2 regions of the Psychrobacillus sp. NPDC058041 genome follow, and region 2 is predicted to be linked to the other one. Evidence: riboswitches for the same ligand, from Rfam matches in the RefSeq annotation. Region 2 holds a riboswitch; the other holds the start of a gene.
The links. A riboswitch is a leader RNA that binds a small molecule or an ion and turns the genes downstream of it on or off. The one in region 2 is predicted to bind preQ1.
Positions count from the first base shown of each region.

Region 1: another riboswitch for preQ1. It lies ahead of ACFVR1_RS14575 (QueT transporter family protein); the one in region 2 lies ahead of queC (7-cyano-7-deazaguanine synthase QueC).

Region 1 covers NZ_JBHVRO010000009.1:86,250-90,680, reverse strand. The annotation lists gene ACFVR1_RS14590 (ABC transporter ATP-binding protein) at 1-158, shown strand, start outside; gene ACFVR1_RS14585 (ABC transporter permease) at 159-803, shown strand; gene ACFVR1_RS14580 (glycine betaine ABC transporter substrate-binding protein) at 811-1,704, shown strand; gene ACFVR1_RS14575 (QueT transporter family protein) at 1,750-2,232, opposite strand; PreQ1 riboswitch class I at 2,240-2,284, opposite strand; gene ACFVR1_RS14570 (MBL fold metallo-hydrolase) at 2,398-3,612, shown strand; gene ACFVR1_RS14565 (DUF3006 domain-containing protein) at 3,599-3,847, shown strand; gene ACFVR1_RS14560 (polysaccharide deacetylase family protein) at 4,007-4,431, opposite strand, start outside.
Region 2 covers NZ_JBHVRO010000005.1:90,844-95,274, reverse strand. The annotation lists gene ACFVR1_RS09725 (DUF899 family protein) at 18-917, opposite strand; PreQ1 riboswitch class I at 1,666-1,712, shown strand; gene queF (preQ(1) synthase) at 1,840-2,340, shown strand; PreQ1 riboswitch class I at 2,367-2,410, shown strand; gene queC (7-cyano-7-deazaguanine synthase QueC) at 2,462-3,121, shown strand; gene queD (6-carboxytetrahydropterin synthase QueD) at 3,125-3,598, shown strand; gene queE (7-carboxy-7-deazaguanine synthase QueE) at 3,591-4,319, shown strand; gene ACFVR1_RS09700 (VUT family protein) at 4,366-4,431, shown strand, end outside.

The sequences.
Region 1 (4,431 bases), on a different contig from region 2:
TAGAAGTGGATGCAAGTCTACTGTTAGAAGAAGCAATTGCTTTATTAGAAGAAGGTCGTGAAAATTGTTTACTTGTAAAAAAGACCAATGAAAAGTTAGGATATGTGAACCAATCTGTCCTCTTACGCGCAATGCTTGAAAAAGAAGAGGTGGTTTAAGTGCAGAAATTTATCGAAACAATTCAAAATAGATCCGATTTGATTCAAGAAGCATTTATTCAACATATTTTCCTGTCATTTATCGCTCTTGCTATAGGTATAGCCATTTCACTTCCCTTAGGTATTTTTGTTGCAAGGTATCGAAAGTTCGCCGAGCCAGTGATAGGAATTTCGGCTATTTTTCAAACAATTCCTAGTTTAGCGTTATTCGGTTTTTTAGTGCCGTTAATCGGGATTGGCACAAAAACAGCATTAATTGCATTGATTATTTACGCACTTTTACCAATTTTACGCAATACATACACTGGGATTATTAGTATAGATGGATCGATAATTGAAGCAGGGCAAGGAATGGGAATGACAAAAAGCCAATTACTATGGCAAATTGAGTTTCCTCTTGCTTTGCCTTTTATAATGGCTGGCATACGAACAGCCACTGTTTTAACTGTTGGGATTGCTACGCTGGCGACATTTGTTGGGGCAGGGGGCTTAGGTGATGTTATTTACCGTGGTTTGCAGTCTTATAATAACTCACTCGTTTTAGCAGGAGCATTACCTGTTGCTTTATTGGCTGTTTTATTTGATTTTGCATTGAAATTAATAGAGAAAAAGTCCACACCAAAAGGATTAAATACTGGAGGATGATTGAGAAATGAAAAAGACGTTTTTAGCGATTGGGATTGCAACAACTGTTTTATTAGGGGCATGTTCTAGCTCGAATGATGCACTTGTTATAAGTGGAAAGCCTTGGACTGAACAATATATACTACCACAAGTTTTAGGGCAATATATTGAAGCGAAGACAGACTATAAGGTGAAATATAAAGAGGGGCTAGGGGAAGTGGCTATCATGACCCCCGCTCTCAAAAAAGGTGATATAGACTTGTATGTCGAGTATACAGGAACCGGATTAAAGGACGTTCTAAAAGAGAATTCAGAGGTTGGAGAAAGTTCGGAAAGAGTATTACAGCGAGTGAAAAAAGGATACGAAGATAAGTTTGATGCGACTTGGCTTAGTCCACTAGGTTTTGAAAATACGTATACATTAGCTTATACGAAAGGTAAAAACTACGATGCAAAAACATATTCTGACTTAGTTGAAATCTCTAGAACAGGAAATATGGTCTTCGGCGCCCCGCATGCATTTTATGAACGTCAAGGAGATGGTTTTGATGATTTTATTAACTCGTATCCTTTTACATTCACAAAAACGGAAAGTCTCGATCCAAATGTAATGTATGAAGCATTAAAGAACGGAGATGTAGATGTTATACCTGCATTTACAACAGACGGTAGAATTGAACGTTTTGAGTTACAAACAACTGAGGATGATCTAGGATTTTTTCCAAAGTATGACGCTGCCCCTGTCGTTCGATTAGAAGCACTAAAAAAGTTCCCAAAGCTTGAAAATGTATTGAATGAACTTGCAGGAAAAATAACAGAAGAAGATATGTTAAAAATGAATGCCCGCGTAGATATTGATGGAGATAAACCAGAAGATGTTGCACATGACTTTTTAGTTGATAAAGGATTATTAAAGAAATAAAAAAAGCACCGGATTCTAATATAAATAGAATCCGGTGCTTATTGATTAAAGTAGAGCTTTAAAATTTAAGCGTTTATTTAAAGCAGTCATCACTGGGATACCGACTACTAGTACAACGAATTCACCGAATGCAACAGTTAGCCATGTATAGAAGAATGGTAGTTGAAAGGCAAGTTGTAGTTCAAATGCGATGATAAACGTCATAAACGTAAATATCACTGTATTAAATATCATGTGTGGAATATGACCTTTAATGAATTTAGATGCAAAAATCGAAATTCCTAACGAAATGACTGAATGTGCTACTCCAAAAATAAGGTCATATGCGGCCATGGTAGAAAAAATATTAGTGATAAATACTCCTAGTACAATTCCGAAGAAATACTTTTTGTTGAACACGATTAGGTGGTTGAACATTTCGGAAATCCTATATTGTATCGCACCAAATGCTATTGGCGCCACCAGTAACGAGACTGCAATATACAGTGCAGCGATAATCCCGCTAGTTGCAAGAGTTTTTGTTTTCATTATTCATTTCTCCTTAGTTTTTTTCCGTGGGAGGTTCTCGAACCACGTTATTTGTAATGCCAATTGATAATTATATGACACTAGTAGTCGATTTGTCAAAAAAACTTTTAGCTTTGTAAACTACTATGTTAAAATGGGGGTCAGTCTTTAAAAGGAAGGTTTTACATGAAATATATTTTATTATTTATTAGTGCATGCATGATCTTTATGATGGTTGGATGTACGATGGAAACACAAACGCAAAATTTAGAAACTACAAAGGCTAGCCCAGTAAATAAGGTGAATATAGGAAAGGAAATGAGTGTCCATTTTATCGATGTAGGTCAAGGGGATTCTATTTTTATACAATCACCGGAAGGTAGAAGTATGCTTATTGACTCAGGGAAGAAGGAAGCTGGTAAAGAAGTTGTTGCTTATTTACGTGAGCAAGGAGTAGAGAAGTTGGACTATGTTGTGGCGACTCATCCAGATGCGGATCATATTGGTGGACTTATTCCAGTATTAAATTCTATTTCGATTAATAACTTCGTGGATTCAGGGAAAGTACATACTTCTCAGACATATGAGAAAATGCTACAACTTATTTTAGATAAAAAAATACCCTATATAGTGCCGAGTAGAGGGGACACAATCCCTTTAGATTCCAAAATTAAAATAACTGTTTTAAATGCAGGTGAGGATTCCAAAGATAATAATGAAGCATCTATCGTATTGAAGGTGCAGTATGGAGAGGTTTCATTTTTATTAACAGGAGATGCAGATATTAACGTGGAAAGCAGCATGTTAAAAGAGTTTGACTTGAGGTCTACCGTTTTGAAAGCAGGCCATCATGGGTCAAACACGAGTAGCTCAGATGCATTTATTCGTTCTGTTAAACCAAAAGTTACGATATTGAGTTATGGAAAAGATAACTCCTACGGACATCCAAATGCAGAAGTGGTGACTCGTCTGAAAAATGTTAAATCACAAGTTTATGCCACTGCAGAGGTAGGGAATATTGTCATTAAGACAGATGGTGTGGATTATTTTGTTTCATCTGTGGAACGAACGAAAGAAATTGAAACAACTTCAACTACACTTAAATCTGGAGTAGTTATTTCAAGCAAAGACTTGCGTGAAGAGATTATAGGTATTACGAACACAGGTAATACTACAGTGAATTTGAATGAGTGGCAACTAGTATCTGTAATTGGCAATCAAGTATTCAAGTTTCCAAATATCAATCTAGCTTCGGGGAAAACTATTTTTATTACGAGCGGTCCGAATGCTAAAGAAGGTAATGGATATGTTAAATGGACGAAGGGACAAATTTGGAGAAATGACGGAGATGCAGCGAAATTAATAAACGACAAAGGGGAGATCGTAAGTGAAGTCGAATAAATACACACTAGATCGATTCGAAGGTGACTTTGCGGTATTCTTAAAGTATCCAACTGAAACAGAAAGCTTACTTGTACCTTGTACTGAGATACATGAACTCCTTAATGAAGGAGATATTGTATCTATCTCGATCTTGAATGAAACGTATAAAATAGAACTACTAGAAAACGAAACGACTAAACAAAGAGATAAAGTTCAATCCTTATTAGAACAATTAAAGAACAACAAAAAATAGAAGTTTTTCAATTATAAAATTCACTGTTATCAAAACAAACGCGACTAACATGAATGTTACAAAATTCATGTTAGTCACGTTTATTGTGTTATTCGCGTTATTTATGTTATTCATGTTAGTTTTAGTGCCTGGCACCTGTAATAATTTTGTCATACATTGTTAGAGGGATGTGTCGTGTAGGAAGTTTTTGACGATGTGATGCTCGGGTTCGTATGTTTTGAGTGTATAACCCTCTTTTTGTAACCATTCAATTATTTGTGGTAAGGCTTTTGTTGTTTGGCTTCGATCGTGAAGAAGCACAATGATGTCTCGATCTCCTGATTTGTATGATTTTTCTATTCCTGCTTTTACGTTTTTGACTATTTGATCGGCTTCTTTGTCGGTGTATTTCCAGTCTCTTGAATCGACGTCCCAATCCCATAGTTTGTAGCCTTTTTTTATAAGTTCTGATTGCATTGTTACCGTAAGATCTGGTTTGCTGCCATATGGAACACGAACGAGTTTGGCTTCATTACCAGTCATTTGTTTGATAAGTTTTGCTCCTTCATTCATTTCATCTATGAAGGATTTGGACGACTTGTAAA
Region 2 (4,431 bases):
ACAGGGACAAAAACAATTCACTTTGCTATTTCAAACAGATGAAACTTCAAACCATATGGATCTGCAATCATCACGCTCTTTTCAGCGAACTTCTTCGTAATAACACAATTATTTTCTAATAGAAGATTCATAGCCGCTTCAAATTCCTCTACAGCAAATTCAAAGAATGTATTGTTTTCCGTGCTTTCTTCAAGGAAGAAGTTAGTACCACTCATTGAAAACTTTGTTTCCTTCTCTAAAGTTTGTTCACTTTTCATCCCTAAAATGTTCTCATAGAATTCAACGGCATTAGGATAATCGGTAACACCTACTGCAATATTGTTTGTTAATTGGAATAGGGAGCGACTGTTTAAATTCTGTTTGGCAACGACATCATTTGAACCGGATGGAAGTAAATCAAACAATGGCCAAGTCAAACAAAAATCGTCGCCAGGTCCAAATGGTGCTTGTGCAATTAAATAAATATTACCCTCGTTATCTTTACGGAAAGTGGACACGCCGGGATGGTGATACTTCCCATTTTGAAAGCCCATATCTTCTGTAAAAGTACTCTCTTTTGTTGAAATCATAGGAAACTGCCATTTCCGGCTTGCTGAAAAATCCTCTTGCACTTCAGGTGTATCTGGAGAAGCTAAAACGAAGCCCGCTTTGGCAATTAAATGATGAAACACACCATTAATTCCGTCCGCCCACATGGTGCAGTAAGAACAACCTTTTCCCATATTATGAACGACAATTAATTCCTTCTTGTTGCCAAACAACTCACATAAGGTAGTTTGCTGATGAGTGGATGTAGTGAATTCATAATTATGAACAACTCTTTCTGGTACGGACATTCTTAGCTCCGTAAGTTTTTTTTTCTTCTCAAGAATTTCATTTTGAAGCGCTTCAATTTGGGATTTTAAATCGGACGACATAAGATTCAGCTCCTTTTCGAATACTATACTTATTCACTAACGCATAACCTTTTTCCTTCATAAAACGATCTCTTGTGGTAGAAACAAATTAGAGGAAAATAAATATGTTTGATTATTCAAGAACAACTAAAAAGATTGTGCTTAATATGTCTGCTTAAGTTTCTTAATAGTATAGGATGGTCAACGGGGATTGAAATTTGGAGTTCTCGCAGAGGAGAGATTGGGGAAATGTAGGAGTAAAATGAATAAGTAGATATCGCTACCTGACACGAGTAGTAATATCTACTTATCTATGTTTCTTAGTTTCATTATTAATCTAAAGTCTCCCCTATGCGACAACTGTTTGTAGTAATAGCTTCAATAACTCATCTAATGTTTCTGGTAGTTGCACTGGTAAACCTATTGGACTCTTCATTTCTATTCCTCCTTGAATCTCGTATTCTATTACTAATATAGTCAATCTAGTTCGAGTTTATACATAAAATTTGAAGAAAATATTAAAAAATTTGATAATCTCTTAAAAAAGATTATCAATTTAAATTACTTAGATTTCTACTCAAATCTATTTCTTCATTTTCTTCACTGCTTCTCTTCTACTATTCATCCTAGAGATTACTTTTCCACGCTAAATCTATAGTCTCAGAGATGTGAATTCAGTATTTAAAATCATCTGGGGTGGAACAGAAGAGAAATATCTATTTGACGTTTCCACAAGTATTCTATATCATAAAAAGGTACCCGAACTTAATCGGGAGAGGTTCATAGCTCATACCCTCTATAAAAAACTATGGATACATGACTATTCGCCATGTCCATATTTGGACGTGGCTTTTTTGTTTTTATCCTCATAAGTTTGCAATAGAATGTTTGTAGATACCTCTTTTGAAAAGTGCTGGGAAACTTTTTAATGGGAGGTTTTTTTATGTCTGGAAGAAGTCATGAAGAAGGTTTAAAGGATTTAACATTGTTAGGTAATCAAGGTACACAGTATTCATTTGATTATGCACCAGAGGTATTGGAGTCGGTAGATAGTCTTCATTCTAATCGTGATTACTTCGTGAAATTTAATTGTCCAGAATTCACTAGTTTATGCCCGATTACTCAACAGCCTGATTTTGCAACGATGTATATTTCGTATATACCGGATAAAAAAATTGTAGAAAGTAAATCTCTAAAATTATATTTATTTAGTTTTAGAAACCATGGTGATTTCCATGAAGATTGCGTCAACATCATCATGGACGATTTAATTAAGCTACTTGATCCAAGGTACATAGAGGTTTGGGGAAAATTCACACCACGTGGGGGAATTTCCATTGATCCATGGTGCAACTATGGAAAACCAGGTACCAAATACGAAGAGATGGCAAATTTCCGTTTGATGAACCATGATCTGTACCCAGAAAAAATAGATAATCGATAATTGAGAAATTGAATAGTCCACATGCGAAGAAAGAGGTTTTTAGCTACCCTCTTTAAAAAACTAAGAAGAAAACAGCATTCTTTTTAGGGTGCTGTTTTCTCGTTATAAGGGAGTTTTACAGATGAAGCAGGAAAAAGCAATTATTGTGTTTAGTGGAGGTCAGGACAGCACGACTTGTCTGTTCTGGGCAAAAGAACGTTTTAAAGAGATAGAGGCAGTGACTTTTGATTATGGTCAAAGGCATAGCCTTGAAATTGAATGTGCGAAGGAGATAGCAAGGGAACTCGGTATCAAGCATCATATTCTTGATATGTCGCTCTTGAATCAGCTTGCACCGAACGCATTAACAAGGAATGACATAAAGGTAGAAGACGGTGAAGAAGGTGAACTACCATCGACTTTTGTTCCTGGACGAAATCTGCTCTTTCTTTCATTTGCTGGAGTTTTAGCGAGCCAAGTAGGAGCAAAGCATATCGTGACTGGAGTTTGTGAAACAGATTTTAGTGGATATCCTGATTGCCGAGATATTTTTGTTAAATCCTTGAACGTATCGTTAAATTTAGCTATGGACGATACCTTTGTTATTGATACGCCACTGATGTGGTTGAACAAGGCACAGACATGGGAACTTGCCGATCAACTTGGGGCGCTTGAATTTGTTCGAGAAAGAACATTGACCTGCTATAACGGTGTAATAGCAGATGGCTGCGGTGAATGCCCAGCTTGTAAGCTCCGCAAAAAAGGGCTTGATGAGTATTTAAGCTTCAAGAAGGAGTCTTAAGGCATGTCTGATTTTAGAATTGTCGAGAAGCTCCAAAAAATAGAGGAAGACATTCAAAGCAGTCAATTGAGCTATCATTCCAAGCGTATTCTCGTGAGTAAGGAATTTACCTTTGATGCTGCTCATCATTTACACAACTATGAGGGGAAATGTAAAAACCTTCATGGCCATACGTATCGTGCCGTTTTAGGTTTGAGTGGATACACGGATGAACGTGGTTTGATGATTGATTTTGGCGATATAAAAGAAATATGGAAGCAAAAAATAGAGATTTATTTGGATCATCGCTATTTAAATGAAACCCTTCCACCGATGAATACGACAGCAGAGAACATCGTTGTTTGGATCTATCAAAAGCTGGTAGAGGCACTGCTTGATTACCAACGAAATAATGGGGCACGTGTAGAATTTGTCAGATTGTATGAAACTCCGACAAGTTATGCGGAAGCGAGACGGGAGTGGATGGAAGTTGAGTAAGGTACCCGTTATGGAGATTTTTGGACCAACGATTCAAGGCGAAGGAATGGTAGTGGGCCAGAAGACAATGTTTGTGCGAACTGCCGGTTGTGACTACTCCTGTTCCTGGTGTGACTCATCGTTTACGTGGGATGGCAGCGGTAAACACCTTATTGTCCAAATGACAGCAGAAGAGATTTGGTCTGAGTTGAAACGTCTTGGAGGCAGTGGTTTTTCATTTGTTACGATTTCTGGTGGAAATCCAGCACTCCTTCGAAATTTGGAAGCACTCATAGCTATTTTAAAAGAAAACGAGATAAAGATCGGAGTGGAGACACAAGGAAGCAAATGGCAGGATTGGCTGTATGATATCGATGAATTGACGATTTCACCAAAGCCCCCTAGTTCAGGAATGACCACGGACTTTACTATGCTCTCTGATATTATCGGCAAACTTAAAAATAGAAACAGTGGGCAGCATATATCCCTCAAAATAGTCGTTTTTAATCAAAAGGATTATGATTATGCCAAACAAATTCACCTTCGATACCCGACGATTCCTTTTTATCTTCAGGTCGGTAATGATGATATCACGACGACTGACAATCCCCAGTTGATCGGCCATTTATTAGAAAAATATGAAGAGCTGATAGACTGGGTAATTGCGGATGATGAATTAAGAGATGTCAAAGTACTTCCACAGCTACATGCCCTTGTTTGGGGAAATAAAAGAGGGGTTTAGTGGTCTACAACAAAACTGTATTTAAATTTACTTGAGGAGCAACATCATGAGAATACTATTCTATTTAATATCGATTGTCACCGCTAATGTGGTAACTGCAGCATTTGCACCA